Linked DNA regions of Caulobacter sp. FWC2. The protein of the gene in region 1 interacts with the protein of each later gene in a pairwise test. Links are inferred from orthologs where the notes say so. Each region holds a gene or a part of one and is shown in the gene's direction. Other genes may lie near its edges. The genes, in order: rpe and eno.

Region 1 (7,549 bases):
AACCCCGACACCAGGATGGCGATCGGCATCTGTCCCGCCGCGACCGGGGCCGAGAACCAGGGGCCGACCGACGCCAGGGTGGCCAGCACCAGCGCCAGGGCGGGCAGACCTTGGAAGTCGCTTCCGGCGGGATCCCCCGTGTCGTCGGGCCGGAAGCGGCGTCGCCACAGCGTCGCGGCGAACGGCCCGGCGGCGGCCAGGATCTGGATGATCGCCGCCGGAAGGATCTGGTGTTGGGCCAAGGGGACGCCGCTGAGCAGCAGCAGGCCGACGATCGTCGCGCCGCCCGCCTTGCCCCACAGGCGCAGGGCCGAGATCGAGAACCCCGTCGCGCCGATCAGCCCCGCATAGGCCGTCAAGGCCAGCGGCGACCAGTCCGGCAGGCCGGTGAAGGCGGGCGTCAGTACGGCGCCGACCATGGCCACCAGGGCCAGGGGCTCGCCGTGTCGTAGTGACAAGCCCAGCAAGCCCAGCGAGACGCCGGCGGCCAGAACGGCGGCTAGGCCTAGAGGGATCAGGTGATAGAGCCCGTGGGCCGCACAGATCGCGCCGTACAGGGTGACCGCCCCCGCCCCGGCCGAGACGGCGGCGGCCAGCAGGTGGCGACCGCCGACGACCGACGGCGCCTGGCGCAGGATCCACTCGCTGGCGCCCAGCATCGCCGCGCCCAGGATCACGGCCAGGGCGATGCGGAATTCGGGAATGAACAGCCCGCGCTGGGCGGCATAGGCCACCAGCAGCAGGCCGCCCAGCGCCAGACCGCCGCCGCCGATCCAGGCCAGGCCGTTCTCGGACAGCCACGTGGAGACCGACTCGCGGTTGATCCTGGGTGGCGGTAGGGACGCGGCCGCAACGCGGGGCGCCTGTGCGAGCTCGGGTGTCGGAACCCTGGGCTGGACAGGTTCAGGGACGGCTTTCGGCTCAAGCGCAGGCGGGGGCGCCGCCATCCGCTCGGCGATCGCCGAGGTTTCCGCTGGCGGCGGGACGGGCTCGAGGGCCACGCGCGGCGCGGCGTCGGCGGCGTCCAGCCGCCGCTCGAGCTTCCGGATCTGCTGGCCCTGTCGATAGATCCAGGCCCCCAGAGCCAGGATCACAAGCCATTCCATGTCGTGCGTCCCGTCCGGCGAATTGAGCGGCCCCGCCTTGGTATGCGAGGACGGTGCTCAATGAAACCTTAAGTCGCAGGCCGCGCCCTCACCCCAGCTCCAGCGCCCGCAGCACCGCGAACTGGTCGTAGTAGGGCCGCTCGCAGATGATCTTGTCGCTGCCGGACGCGAACTCGAAGCTGGCGGCCATGCGGATGCGGAAGGCCTTGCCGGTCGGCTCGACCGTGCGGCCGGGGATCTTCAGCGGCCCCAGATGCGTGCCGGTCAGCCAGAACTCGACCAGCACCGTGTCGCCGGCGTGGGCGATGGCGATGACCTCGTTGCCCTGGTCCGGGAACGGCGTGCGCGAGGCGGCGAAATAGCCGCGCACGGCGGCCTCGCCGTCGAACACCGCGCCGCCGCCGTGCATCTCGTAGCGCGGATGCTCGAAAGTGGCGATCACCGCGTCCCAGTCGTGGACGCACTCCAGCGCCATGTGGTCGCGCACCACCTGGATGCGGCGTTCAGCAAGGTCTTCCAAGACGTTCGCTCCCTTTGTTTCAGAGGAGCCTGACAGCCTCAGAAGTCGACCGCCACGCCCTTCTTCTCCCAGTCGCCGAAGCGAGTCGGCTCGGGGCCCTCGCGGCCGCCCTTTTCCAGCGGCAGGGCGGCGGCCTCTTCAGCGGCGCGGCGGGCGGCGGCCTCTTCCAGCGCGCGGCGGGCGGCGGGGCTCAGAGCCTTGCCCGGCGCGGCGCCGGGGACTTCGCCAGGGAGATCGGAAGCGGCGATTTCAGGCGGCGCGGACGGGTTGGACGGCTCGGACATGGGTGGATTCTAGCATTTTTCGTCCGTCTCGCCGCGCGATTTTTCCGCAAGACGCTTGCGCTCGCCCTTGCCTTTGGGGCACGGCGGGGCGGTGACTCAAGAACTGAACGACGGCCTCCCCGCCCGGGAAGCCGCCCTGACCCTGATCGACGCGGCCCTCTCGCGCCGCGGCGGCATCGATGAAGCCGCCTCCGCCAACGGTTTCCGCTTCCTGGAGCCGCGTGAGCGGGCCTTCGCGCGCGCCCTGGCCATGGCCGTGCTGCGCCACCTCGGCCCCATCGACCGCGCCCTGGCCGCCAAGCTGCAGAAGGCCCCGCCGGACCGGGTGATGCACCTGCTGCGCCTCGGTGCGGCCCAGGCCTTCTATCTGGAGGTCCCGGCCTTTGCCGCCGTGGCCACCTCGGTCGAGCTGGCCGGGGCCAACAAGGCCAGCCGTCCGTTCAAGGGGCTGGTCAACGCGGTGCTGCGCGGCCTGCTGCGCGATCCGCCGCCGACCAACGATCCCACCTTGCTGGCCCCGCCCTGGCTCTATTCGCGCTGGGTGGCCGCGTTCGGCGAGGCGACGGCCCGCGAGATCGCCAGTCAGATCGCCCTGGAGCCCGCCACCGACCTCTCCCTGAAGCCCTCCGCCGACGCGGCCGTGCTGGCCGAAGCGCTGGAGGCCGAGATCCTCGACGGCGGAACCCTGCGCGTGCGCCGCAAGGGCGATGTCGCCGCCTGGCCGAACTTCGAGGACGGGACCTGGTGGGTGCAGGACGCCGCCGCCGCCATCCCCGCCCGCCTGCTGGACGTCAAGGCCGGCGACAGCGTGCTCGACCTCTGCGCCGCGCCCGGCGGCAAGACCCTGCAGCTGGCCGCCGCCGGCGCGAGCGTCGTGGCCCTGGACCGCTCGGCCGCGAGGCTCAAGCGTGTCGCCGAGAACCTGGAGCGCATGGGCCTGACCGCCGAGATCGTCGCCGCCGACGCGGCCGCCTGGGAGGACGCGCGCACCTTCGACGCCATTCTGCTGGACGCCCCTTGCAGCGCCACCGGCACCTTCCGCCGCCATCCGGACGTGCTGTGGGCCGCCCGCCCCGGCGACGTGGCCAGCCTGGCCGGCGTGCAGTCGAAGATCCTCGACAGCGCCGCCGACCGCCTCAAGCCCGGCGGCCGCCTCGTCTACACCGTGTGCTCGCTCGAGCCGGAAGAGGGCGAGGCCCAGGTCGAGGCCTTCCTGGCGCGCCGCAAGGACATGGCGCTGGAGCCGATCACCGCCGGCGAAGGCGGGTCTCCCGAGGCCAGCCTGACCGCGCGCGGGACCCTGCGCCTGCTGCCGCATCAGCGCGACGGCGGCCAGGACGGCTTCTTTGCCGCGCGGTTTCGTAAGGCGACAGCCTAGGCGGATGACAGATTAACCTGGGACGGTTATCCCAGGACCATGACCGCGCCGCTTATCGCCCCCTCGATCCTCGCCTCCGACTTCGCCAAGCTGGGCGAGGAAGTCGCCGCCATCGAGGCGGCCGGCGCCGACTGGGTCCATGTCGACGTGATGGACGGCCATTTCGTGCCCAACATCACGCTCGGCCCCGACATCGTCAAAGCCATCCGGCCGCACGCCAAGATCCCGTTCGACGTGCACCTGATGATCAGCCCGGCGGACCCATACCTGGAAGCGTTCCGCGCCGCCGGGGCCGACCTGATCAGCATCCATCCCGAGGCCGGTCCGCACCTGCACCGTTCGCTCAAGCACATCCGCGAGCTGGGGGCCAAGGCCGGGGTGGTGTTCAACCCGTCGACCGGCCTGGACCACGTCGAGTGGATCCTGGAGGACGTCGACCTGCTGCTGGTCATGTCGGTCAATCCCGGCTTCGGCGGCCAGAGCTTCATCCCCGGCCAGCTGCGCAAGGTCGAGGCCCTGCGCAAGCTCGTGGACAAGGCCGGTCTCGACATCATCATCGAGGTCGACGGCGGCGTGACCCCGGCGACCGCCCCGCAATGCGTCGCGGCGGGCGCCACCGCCCTGGTCGCCGGCTCGGCGGTGTTCAAGGGCGGTCCAGCCACCTATGCCGACAACATCCGCGCGCTGAAGGGCGGCTGACCCCAAGCGATGGCCGTCAAGCGTTCCGCCAGCGGCTCGAAGTTCCCCGCGTCTAGACGCGGCGGCGTCCTATGGGAGGCCATCGGCGCCGAGCTGTCCGGCCACGTCGCCCGCGAGTGGTACGGCTCGGGCCCGCATCGCCTGCTGATCGCCTTCCCGCGCCCCGAAGGCCTCTCCGCCCGGCCGCATGAGCCGCGTCCGGTCGATCCCGAGCATGGCAAGAAGATCCTGGCCGGAACCCTGACCCTGGACGGCGGCGCCCTGCGCCTGGGTCCCGACGGCGACCCGTTCGACACCGCCAGCCCCTCGCGCCGCTTCGCCGTCAGCCTGCACCGGTTCGACTGGCTGCCGGACCTGGCCGCCGCCGGCTCGGACGGCGCCCGCCGCTCCCTGCGGCTGATCGACGACTGGCGGCGGGTGTTCGGCAAGTGGAACGCCTTCTCGTGGAGCCCCGAGTGCCTGGAGCGCCGGGTCTTCCACCTGGCCTGCGCCGCCAAGACCCTGGCCGCCGAGGGCAGCGACGCCGAGATCGCCGACCTGACCCGCGACCTGGCCCGCCAGGCCCGCCACCTGGTCGAGATCACCGCCGCCCCCGCCCGCATCCTGGAGCGCGCCGCCGTCGCCACGCTGGCCGGCTGCGTCCTGGCCGGCAAACCGGGCGAGCGGCTGATCGACAAGGGCCTCAAGGCCCTGCTGCGCCACCTCGACAGGATGGTGCTGGCCGACGGCGGCCACGCCACGCGCTCGCCCGAGGCCGGGGTCGAGCTCTTGTTCGACCTCTTGACCCTGGACGACGCCCTGGGCCAGCGCGGCCGGCCCAGCCCCGAGGCCCTCTCGCGGGCCATCGACCGCCTGTCGAGCGCCGCGCGGTTCTTCACGCTGGGCGACGGGCACCTGGCGGCCTTCCATGGCGGCGAGGCGATCGCCCAGCCACGCATCGCCGCCGCCCTGGCCCACGACGACGCCGGCCCGCGCCCGCTGAACGCCGCCCCGCACAGCGGCTATCACAAGATGATCGGCGGCAGCATCGAGCTGATCGCAGACTGTGGCCCGCCCCCGGCCGGCCCCTTGAGCGTCGCGGCCTGCGCCCAGCCGGCCGCCGTCGAGATCGTCTGCGCCAAGGACCGCCTGATCACCAGCTGCGGCTGGAGCCCCGAGGCCACCGGCGCCAACGCCTTCCGCCTGTCCGACGCAGCCTCGACCGTCTCGGTCGGCGACGGCTCGGCCGGCCGGCCGCTGTCGGGCTTCCGCGCCAAGGCCCTGGGTCCCTGGCTGGTCGACGGCGCCCTGCAGGTCGAGGCCAAGCGCCACGACGACGTCGGCGGGGTGTGGCTGGACATCGTCCACGACGGCTGGCGCCATGTGGGCCTGCAGCACGCCCGCCGCCTGTTCCTCGACGCGGTCAATGACGAGCTGCGCGGCGAGGACAGCCTGACCCCCTTCGCCGGCCCCGCCGACCCCAATGGCCCGCGCCGCTACCTGCCGTTCGCGGTGCGCTTCCACCTGCACCCCGAGGCCCGCGCCTCGATCGCCCGCGACGGCAAGAGCGTGCTGATCCGGGGACCCAGCAACATCGGCTGGTGGCTGCGAAACGACGCCGTCGACGTCGAGATCGCCCCCACCGCCCACTTCGACCACGGCCTGGCCCGCAAGGCCGGCCAGATCGTGCTGAAGAGCCAGGTGCGCCCGGAAGTCGGGGCCAAGATCCGCTGGAAACTGACCCGGGCGGAGGGGTAGCGCCGATGGGCTTCGACCGAAGGCCGCCGCTGGACCCGGGCCGGGCGCGGCAGGCGCCGGAATACACGGCCGACGAGGTGTCCGAGGTTTTTGACGCCCTAACGGCGGACGCGCCGGAGATCCTGGCGGTGCTGGCGCGGGAGGCGCGGGAGCCGGGGAGCGTGGCGGCGGGGGACTATGACGACGCCTACGACCGGATGCTGACGTACCTGTTCGAGCGGGGGTACGTGCACACGCATATCGAGATGGCGATGGTGTTTCGGGCGGTGCGGGAGAGGGTTGGGGTTTAGCGGGCTTTAGTGGCTGTTGTCGGATGAGCCGCCTGATGAACGGTGGTCGACCAGCCCAAGGCCGAACAGCAGCTATGCTCTCACGATCGTGATTGGCCCACACACCACACACCACAAAGAACAACACGAGCACATGTGGGAGGGGATTGCCCCCACGCGAGAGAGGCGCCATCGTGCTTGCACACGAGGGATTCTCCCATGAACGACTTCATCCTTGCTGCAGAGAATGAGTTGGCCAGTATCGGGTTGGCAAAGATGCAGCTCGAGATGAAGGAAAGTCAGCTCAGGTTGCTCATCTCTCTCTATAGAGCTGACCCGACATACGTCCCCCCGATGCGGTCACAATTCGCCCCATCGCTTGAGCCGAAAAAGATCAACCGACCGATCAATAAGGATCGCGAACACGCCCTTTCGTTGGCAGCAGAGGCCATTAAGGGGCGACGAGCCCCGACACGGACCGCCGAAATCTACGAAATCATTGAGCCTCTGGGTGCGAAAATCGGCGGTGCCGAGCCGAAGAGTAACCTCAGTGCAATGCTGCACCATTCGCCGCTATTCCGCTCCCACGGACGACGAGGCTGGACCTTGGCTGAGGAAAATATCGTCCTTGAAGACGATGACGATGGCGATGACGAAGGCACAGCGCTCGACTTCTCGGAGCCGACAACGGAAGACGACGATTCGATTGCATGACGCCCAGCGAAGCGCTGAAGACGCCAGAAACGAAAACGGCCCACGTCAGAGACGAGGGCCGCTCGTGCATTGAATGAGGCCGGGAAACGGCGACTTCCAAAGCCGGTCAGAGGGCAAGAAGCTCGCACGCCCTGGTCATTTTGACAACCCATGCAAGGAGCATCCCGCATGGAAATGACCCCCCGCGACTATACCGTTAGCGTCCGTCAGTACCGCCGCGTCCGTGAGGGCCTGGAGGAGGACGTGTGTCGTCATAAGCGTCGCCCTCGCCGCTGGTACCGACGTCCGAAGCCGCCTCAGCCCCTGTAACACCGACGCAGAAGACCGCTGGGGACCAACCCAGCGGTCGACCGGTCGGCGCCATATCGGCCTTCGGCGCGCGCCCCACGGTCGGAGCCCTCCTTAAATCTCTTGGAGGCTGCAGCGTGCAGGGCTGTCCAGGTCAGTCAAGGACGGCTTCGCCGCCGCGCGCGGCCGGTCGCAGACCGGTCCTTGAGTGACCTGGACAGCCCTGCGATCGTCTCGCCGTGAGATGTAAGGGGGGGCGCTCTTCCGGGGCGGAAGGGCGGTTTGGACGGGAAGAGGTCGCGCACGCACCGGAAACCCTCTCTCTTTGAGAGAGGGAGGGGCCCGCCGCGTAGCGGTGGGAGGGTGAGAGGTTTCACCGGTGGCCGGGGAAGCCTGGACCGTTCCGCCGCGCGTTTCGTCAGTGCCTTGTCCGGAGAGGGTGTAACCTCTCACCCTCCCACGCCGCAGGCGTGGGCCCCTCCCTCTCTCAAAGAGAGAGGGGATTGAGCACGCTCTATCCCCGGCGTTCGCTCCACCGAACCCCACGAAATCAG
Region 2 (7,563 bases), 2.7 Mb from region 1 along the record:
CAGTTCTGCAATGTCCGCCCCAGCGCGGTCATCCAGGCGATGGACTCCTCGTCCATCTACGCCGTGCCGATCGACTATCACGAGCAGGGCCTGGACGCCGAAGTCCTCGACGTCTTCGGTATGCAGGACGCGCCAGAGCCCGACCTAGCGCGCTGGAAGACCATCGACGAGACCGTCCAGCATCCCGACGGCGAGGTCACCATCGCCGTGGTCGGCAAGTACACGGTGCTCAAGGACGCCTACAAGTCGCTGATCGAGGCCCTGCACCACGGCGGCCTGGCCAACAAGGTCAAGGTCAACCTGGACTGGGTCGAGAGCGAGACCTTCGAAGGCGACGAGGGCGCGGCCGCGGCCCGCCTGGAGAACGCCCACGCCATCATGGTGCCCGGCGGCTTCGGCGAACGGGGCGCGGAAGGCAAGATCCGCGCGGCCCAGTTCGCCCGGGAGCGCAAGGTGCCGTACTTCGGCATCTGCTTCGGCATGCAGATGGCGGTCATCGAGACCCTGCGGAACGTCGCCGGCATCAAGGACGCCAGCTCCTCCGAGTTCGGCCCTACCGAGCGTCCCGTGGTCGGCATCATGACCGAGTGGATCAAGGGCAACGAGACCGTCCAGCGTCGCGCCAACGACGACCTTGGCGGCACCATGCGCCTGGGGGCCTATGACGCCGTCCTGACCTCGGGATCGAAGGTCGCCGAGATCTATGGCTCGACCGAGATCAGCGAGCGCCACAGGCACCGCTACGAGGTCAATATCGGCTACGCCCACCTGATGGAGGACGCCGGCCTGAAACTGACCGGCCGCTCACCCAACGGCGTGCTGCCCGAGATCGTCGAGCGGGACGACCATCCGTGGTTCATCGGGGTGCAGTATCACCCGGAACTGAAGAGCCGTCCGTTCGCCCCGCACCCGCTTTTCGCCAGCTTCATCGCCGCGGCCAAGGAGCATGGTCGACTGGTCTAAAGCACGGTGTTGCATCCCCGAAGAGATTCGGGCATAAGCGCGCCCTCACGCGGCGACCTGGGCACCCCCGAGTCGCCGCTCTCGATTTTCACGCTCAACGAGCAGAGTCACTTCGATGGCCGTTCCTAAAAGAAAAACTTCGCCTTCTCGCCGGAACATGCGCCGGTCGCACCACGCCCTGGGCGCTAACTCGTTCATCGAGGACAAGGACACCGGCGAGCTGCGCCGTCCGCACCATGTCGATCTGAAGACCGGCATGTACAACGGCAAGCAGATCCTGACCCCCAAGGAAGACTAAGGTCTCCTTTCGTCAGTGACGATTTCGAAAGCGCCGCCTGGTTCGCCCGGGCGGCGTTTTTCGTCGTATTTTCGTCGTACGTGTAAAAAAGGTGTTAGCCTCCGCGCCGGGAGGTACGCCCATGCTCACACGCCGAAACATCACGGCGGGACTGGGGATTTCAGGACTAGGGCTTTCCGGGGCCGCGTCGACGGCCATGGCCCAGGCCATAACCCCCGCTTCCGTGCCTCAGACTCTGCCGCCGGCGACGACGCTGCCGGACGACGGCTTGCTGATCTTGGACGCCTCGCTGGACGACGATGACCGTCTCACCGTCGACGTCGAGATCAACGGGCGGGGGCCCTTCAACTTCGTGGTGGACACCGGCGCCGGGCGCAGCGTGCTAACTCCGGCCGTGGCCGAGAAGCTCAACCTGCCGGCCGGTCCCCAGATCATCATCCACGGCATCTCCAGCGCCATCACCAGTCCGACCGCGCGGATCGACAGCATGAAGGCCGGCGAAGCCCGCATGGGCGCGGCGGTGCTGCCCGTGCTGCCCTACGAACGGGTCGGGGCCGACGGTCTGCTGGGCGTCGACATCCTGGACCGGCGCAACGTCGTCATGGATTTCCGCAAGCGGCAGATCCTGATCCGCCGCAGCCAGTTCTTCTCGGAGATGACGCGCAGGGCCGACGAGATCTCGGTGCCGGCGGACGCCCGCTTCGGACGCCTGACCCTGACCGACGCCCGGATTTCCGGCACGCGCTCGGTCGCCTTCATCGATTCCGGCGGCGGCGTCTCGATCGGCAATCTGGCGCTTCAGCGAGCGATCGCCGCCAAGCGTCGTCGCACCTCGGACATCGTCAAGCCGGCGCGCCTGTTGACGGCTGGTGGCGAGGTCTATCTGGGCGAATTCCGCGTCGTGCCGTCGATCACCATGGGCAATCTGCAGCTGACCAACATCCCGATGGCCTTTGCAGATGTGCACATCTTCGACGTCTGGTCGCTGAACGACCGGCCAGCGGCCTTGTTGGGCGTGGACGTGCTGAAGCTGTTCGCCAAGGTCGAGCTGGACTTCGGCTCTGACCGCGTCCTGTTCAAGCTGGGCCAGAGGAGCGGGCTGACGCCGATCTACAACGTCTGAGGTCAGCTTCCGACTTCGTGACCGGCGATCAGTCGTTCGCCGAAAAGGAAGTCAAGTTGCGCCCGAAGCGCATGGCGGCTAAAGCCACCGCGCCTTTTGGCCTCTAGGAGCAGCTCATGACCGAGATCGTCGACATCATCGCCCGCGAAATTCTCGACAGCCGGGGCAACCCGACCGTCGAAGTCGACGTGATCCTGGACGACGGCGCGTTTGGCCGCGCCGCGGTTCCGTCGGGCGCCTCGACCGGCGCTCACGAAGCCAATGAGAAGCGTGATGGCGACAAGGCCCGCTACCTGGGCAAGGGCGTCCTGCAGGCCGTGGACGCGGTCAATGGCGAGATCTTCGACGCCCTGTCGGGCGTGGACGCCGAGGACCAGCGCCGCGTCGACAACCTGCTGATCGAGCTGGACGGCACGCCGAACAAGTCCCGCCTGGGCGCCAACGCCATCCTCGGCGTCTCGCTGGCGACGGCCAAGGCCGCCGCCGAGTCGGCCGGCCAGCCGCTCTACAAGTACGTCGGCGGCGTGAACGCCCGCGTGCTGCCGACCCCGATGATGAACATCATCAACGGCGGCGCCCACGCCGACAACCCGATCGACATCCAGGAATTCATGATCCTGCCGACCGGCGCCCCCAGCTTCCGTGAAGGCCTGCGCATGGGCGCCGAGATCTTCCATGCCCTGAAGAAGGCCCTGAAGGACGCCGGCCACAACACCAACGTCGGCGACGAGGGCGGCTTCGCCCCGAACCTGGCGTCGGCCGAAGCCGCGCTCGACTTCATCGTCAAGGCTGGCGAGAAGGCCGGCTACAAAGCCGGCGAGGACTTCGTCCTGGGCCTGGACGTCGCCTCGACCGAGTTCTTCAAGAACGGCAAGTACGAGCTGGAAGGCGAGGGCAAGTCGCTCGACCCGGCGCAGATGGTCGACTACCTGGCCGGCTTGGCCTCGAAGTTCCCGATCCTGTCGATCGAGGACGGCATGGCTGAGGACGACTTCGACGGCTGGAAGCTGCTGACCGACACTCTGGGCAAGAAGGTCCAACTGGTCGGCGACGACCTGTTCGTGACCAACCCCAAGCGTCTGCAAATGGGCCTGGATAAGGGTCTGGCCAACTCGATCCTGGTGAAGGTCAACCAGATCGGCACGCTGTCGGAAACCATCGACGCCGTCGATCTGGCGCACCGCCATGGCTACACCAGCGTCATGAGCCACCGCTCGGGCGAAACCGAGGACAGCACGATCGCCGACCTGGCCGTCGCGTTGAACTGCGGTCAGATCAAGACCGGCTCGCTGGCCCGCTCGGACCGCACCGCCAAGTACAACCAACTGCTGCGCATCGAAGAGATGCTGGACGACCAAGGTGTCTACGCCGCTCGCGCGGCGCTGAAGGGCCGCTAGGTCCTTTCAAATCGCTGAAACGGGCGAAGGCGCGGCTTCCGAAAGGGGCCGCGCCATTTGCGTTTTGGATGCGATTCTCGCCGCCGGGCCGGACTCCGAACGCGTTCCTCCGGTCCGCGACCGCGTTAACCCACAAATTTTCTAAAAGCGCTGCAGTGGTTTCAAACGAGACCATTTCTGCGCTGTTCGCGGTCGCGAAATGGCTTCGGCGGCGCAGTATCTAGATACGCGTGAAACGATCTCACGTGAAAGCATCGTTCGCCTGACCGGCGAACTGTCAAAGACCCTGCTCAACGCCTGGATTTAGAAGGCGTTAAGCACGGTCGGCGATCCTACGAATCCCTCTCTAGGGCCTTGAGATGTTCGCCCGACTGCAACCCTTCCTGCCGACTGCGGCGATCTTTTTCCTGATTTTCTACTTCGCCTTTCATGCTCTGACAGGTGATCGAGGCCTGCTGTCCATTTCGCAGCGCAATGCGGACCTCGCAGCAAAAACAAAGGAACTCAGGAAGATACGCGCGGAGAGGATGGACCTTGAGGCCCGTGCTCGTCTATTACGCAACGGCAGTCTGTCGGCTGATCTCCTGGAGGAACGCGCGCGTTCGCTTCTAGGATATGCCGACCCGAGGGACTATGTGATCCGGGTCAAGCGTCCGAGCTGACGGGTCGCCTATTCCTGGAATCGGCTGTCGGTCAGCTCGTGGATCACCCGATCCCGGATTGATCTTGGCAAGACACCAGAGCGCCTCCCACGCGGAACCGACGTTTTTTCGGCGGGTGGCGCTCTCAGGACGAAGGCCGCGATGAAGATTGGCCAGGGAGATTTGAATGGCGCGTACGCGCAAGGCTGAGGCCTCAGAGGGGAAGGCGGTAGACACCGGTGTCAACGCCTTCGTCGGCAAAGACGAACTCTTGAAATTCTATCAGGACATGCTGCTGATCCGCCGCTTCGAGGAGCGCGCCGGCCAGCTGTACGGCATGGGTCTGATCGGCGGCTTCTGCCACCTGTACATCGGTCAGGAAGCCATCGCGGTCGGCATGCAGTCGATCTCGCAACAAGGCGATCAGATCATCACGGGCTACCGTGACCACGGCCACATGCTGGCTGCCGGCATGGATCCCCGCGAAGTCATGGCCGAATTGACCGGCCGCGCCGGCGGTTCGTCCAAGGGCAAGGGCGGGTCGATGCACATGTTCGACGTCGCCACCGGCTTCTACGGCGGTCATGGCATCGTCGGCGCCCAGGTGGCGCTTGGCACCGGCCTGGCGCTGGCCAACCACTACAAGGGCAATGGCAATGTCTCGTACGCCTACATGGGCGATGGCGCGGCCAACCAGGGCCAGGTCTACGAGAGCTTCAACATGGCCCAGCTGTGGAAGCTGCCGGTCGTGTACGTGATCGAGAACAACCAGTACGCCATGGGCACCAGCGTCGAGCGCGCCGCCTCGGAAACCGCGTTCCACAAGCGCGGGACCTCGTTCCGGATCCCGGGCGAGGAAGTCGACGGCATGGACGTCGTCGCCGTCCGTGAAGCCGGCGCCCGCGCCACCGAGCACGCCCGCAGCGGCCAGGGTCCGTACATCCTCGAGATGAAGACCTACCGTTATCGCGGCCACTCGATGTCGGACCCGGCCAAGTACCGCACCAAGGAAGAGGTCGACGAGGTCAAGACGACCCGCGACCCGATCGACCACATCAAGGAACGCCTGGCTGCGGCCGGCGTCACCGAGGACGACCTGAAGAGCGTCGACGCGGACGTGAAGCGCATCGTCGCCGAAGCCGCCGAGTTCGCCCGCACGAGCCCCGAGCCTGATCCCTCGGAACTGTATACCGACGTCTACCTGGAGGCCGCTCAGTGACGGACATCCTGATGCCCGCGCTTTCCCCCACGATGGAGGAAGGCACCCTGGCCAAGTGGCTCGTCAAGGAAGGCGACACCATCAAGGCTGGCGACGTGATCGCCGAAATCGAGACCGACAAGGCCACGATGGAAGTCGAAGCCGTCGACGAAGGCGTGGTGGAAGCCATCCTGGTTCCGGCCGGCAGCGAAAACGTAAAGGTCAACACCCTGATCGCCCGCCTGAAGGGCGAGGGTGAAGCCGCAGCTCCGGCCGCTCCGGCTGCTGCTCCCGTCGCCGCTGAAGCCGCTCCGGCTCCGGTGGCGGCTGCTCCCGCCGCTGCAGGCCCGATCTCGGCCGCCTCGACCTTCGCCGATCCGGAAATCCCGGCCGGCGCGCCGATGAAGAAGATCACGGTCCGCGACGCTTTGCGCGACGCCATGGCCGAGGAAATGCGCCGCGACGACCGCGTGTTCCTGATGGGCGAGGAAGTCGCCCAGTACCAGGGCGCCTACAAGGTCAGCCGCGAACTGCTGCAGGAGTTCGGCGACAAGCGCGTCATCGACACCCCGATCACCGAGCACGGCTTCGCCGGCATGGGTGTCGGCGCGGCGATGGCCGGCCTGAAGCCGATCGTCGAGTTCATGACCTGGAACTTCGCCATGCAGGCGATTGACCACATCATCAACTCGGCCGCCAAGACGCTCTACATGTCGGGCGGTCAGATCAAGTCGTCGATCGTGTTCCGCGGCCCGAACGGCGCGGCCTCGCGCGTCGGCGCCCAGCACAGTCAGGACTACGCCGCCTGGTACGGCAATGTCCCGGGCCTTAAGGTCATCGCGCCCTATGACGCGGCCGACGCCAAGGGCCTGCTGAAGGCCGCGATCCGCGATCCGAACCCGGTCGTCTTCCTCGAACACGAGATGATGTACGGCCACGAGTTCGATATTCCGGACGTCGAGGACTGGGTCGTGCCGATCGGCAAGGCCAAGGTCCGCCGCGAAGGCACGGATGTCACCCTGGTCGCCTACAGCCGCATGGTGGGCTTCGCCCTGAAGGCGGCCGAGGAGCTGGAGAAGGAAGGCATTTCGGCCGAGGTCGTCGACCTGCGCACGATCCGTCCGATGGACCACGCCACCGTCCTGGAAAGCGTCAAGAAGACCAACCGCCTGGTCACGGTCGAGGAAGGCTGGGGCCCGATGGGCATCGGCGCCGAGGTCGTCGCCCGGATCACCGAGTTCGGCTTCGACTATCTGGACGCTCCGCCGCTGCGGGTGCACCAGGAAGATGTTCCGCTGCCCTATGCGGCCAACCTGGAAGTCCTGTCGCTGCCTTCGGTCGAAAAGATCGTCAAGGCGGCCAAGGCGGTCAGCTACCGCTAAGACCGGCGCGGCCCTTGCTCCTGGCGGGCAAGGGCCGCATCGTCCTGGCCAATGAATTCATCCCGCCGCAAGGCGGGGTATCGCGGACGGCGACCCGGTACACCATGGGTCGACACAGTCCCGAACGATTGAGGAAAAAGCTCAATGTCGATCGACATCCTGATGCCCGCCCTGTCGCCCACCATGGAGGAGGGAACCCTCGCCAAGTGGCACGTCAAGGTCGGCGACACCGTCAAGGCCGGCGACGTGATCGCCGAGATCGAGACCGACAAGGCGACGATGGAAGTCGAAGCCGTCGATGAAGGCGTGATCGAAGCCATCCTGGTCGACGCCGGGACCGAGAACGTCAAGGTCAACGCCCTGATCGGGAAGCTGGCGGGCGAGGGCGAAAGCCCCGCGCCGGCTCCGAAGGCTGAAGCGCCCAAGGCCGCTGCCGCCGCTCCGGCCCCGGTCGCTGCCGCCCCCGCTGCCCCGGCTCCTGCCGCTCCGGTCGCCGCTGACGGTTCGCGCGTGTTCGCCTCGCCGCTGGCCCGTCGCCTGGCTTCGGCCGCAGGCCTGGAC

The links.
Region 2: the proteins of rpe (region 1) and eno interact in binary tests that used the Escherichia coli proteins (3 or more experiments, as listed by UniProt). The link is inferred for Caulobacter sp. FWC2 from one-to-one orthologs.

What each region holds. Positions count from the first base shown.
Region 1 is NZ_PEBF01000001.1:5,017,121-5,024,669, forward strand. The notes cover bases 2,297-5,157. They hold rpe (ribulose-phosphate 3-epimerase), read left to right. Parts: upstream 2,297-3,327; coding sequence 3,328-3,987; downstream 3,988-5,157. Other genes in these bases: CSW62_RS23695 (RsmB/NOP family class I SAM-dependent RNA methyltransferase), read left to right, coding at 2,297-3,288; CSW62_RS23705 (heparinase II/III family protein), read left to right, coding at 3,997-5,157. Outside these bases: CSW62_RS23680 (DUF2339 domain-containing protein), read right to left, coding at 1-1,106; CSW62_RS23685 (ester cyclase), read right to left, coding at 1,195-1,626; CSW62_RS23690 (DUF1674 domain-containing protein), read right to left, coding at 1,665-1,910; more of CSW62_RS23695, read left to right, coding at 2,002-2,296; more of CSW62_RS23705, read left to right, coding at 5,158-5,724; CSW62_RS23710 (hypothetical protein), read left to right, coding at 5,730-6,014; CSW62_RS23715 (hypothetical protein), read left to right, coding at 6,213-6,707. UniProt on the Escherichia coli protein: Catalyzes the reversible epimerization of D-ribulose 5-phosphate to D-xylulose 5-phosphate.
Region 2 is NZ_PEBF01000001.1:2,331,654-2,339,216, forward strand. What follows is about bases 1,766-4,640. They hold eno (phosphopyruvate hydratase), read left to right. Parts: upstream 1,766-2,500; coding sequence 2,501-3,781; downstream 3,782-4,640. Other genes in these bases: CSW62_RS11190 (aspartyl protease family protein), read left to right, coding at 1,766-2,384; CSW62_RS11200 (septum formation initiator family protein), read left to right, coding at 4,141-4,443; pdhA (pyruvate dehydrogenase (acetyl-transferring) E1 component subunit alpha), read left to right, coding at 4,610-4,640. Also shown: CSW62_RS11180 (CTP synthase), read left to right, coding at 1-963; rpmF (50S ribosomal protein L32), read left to right, coding at 1,079-1,261; more of CSW62_RS11190, read left to right, coding at 1,383-1,765; more of pdhA, read left to right, coding at 4,641-5,641; CSW62_RS11210 (pyruvate dehydrogenase complex E1 component subunit beta), read left to right, coding at 5,638-7,002; CSW62_RS11215 (pyruvate dehydrogenase complex dihydrolipoamide acetyltransferase), read left to right, coding at 7,147-7,563. UniProt on the Escherichia coli protein: Catalyzes the reversible conversion of 2-phosphoglycerate (2-PG) into phosphoenolpyruvate (PEP). It is essential for the degradation of carbohydrates via glycolysis.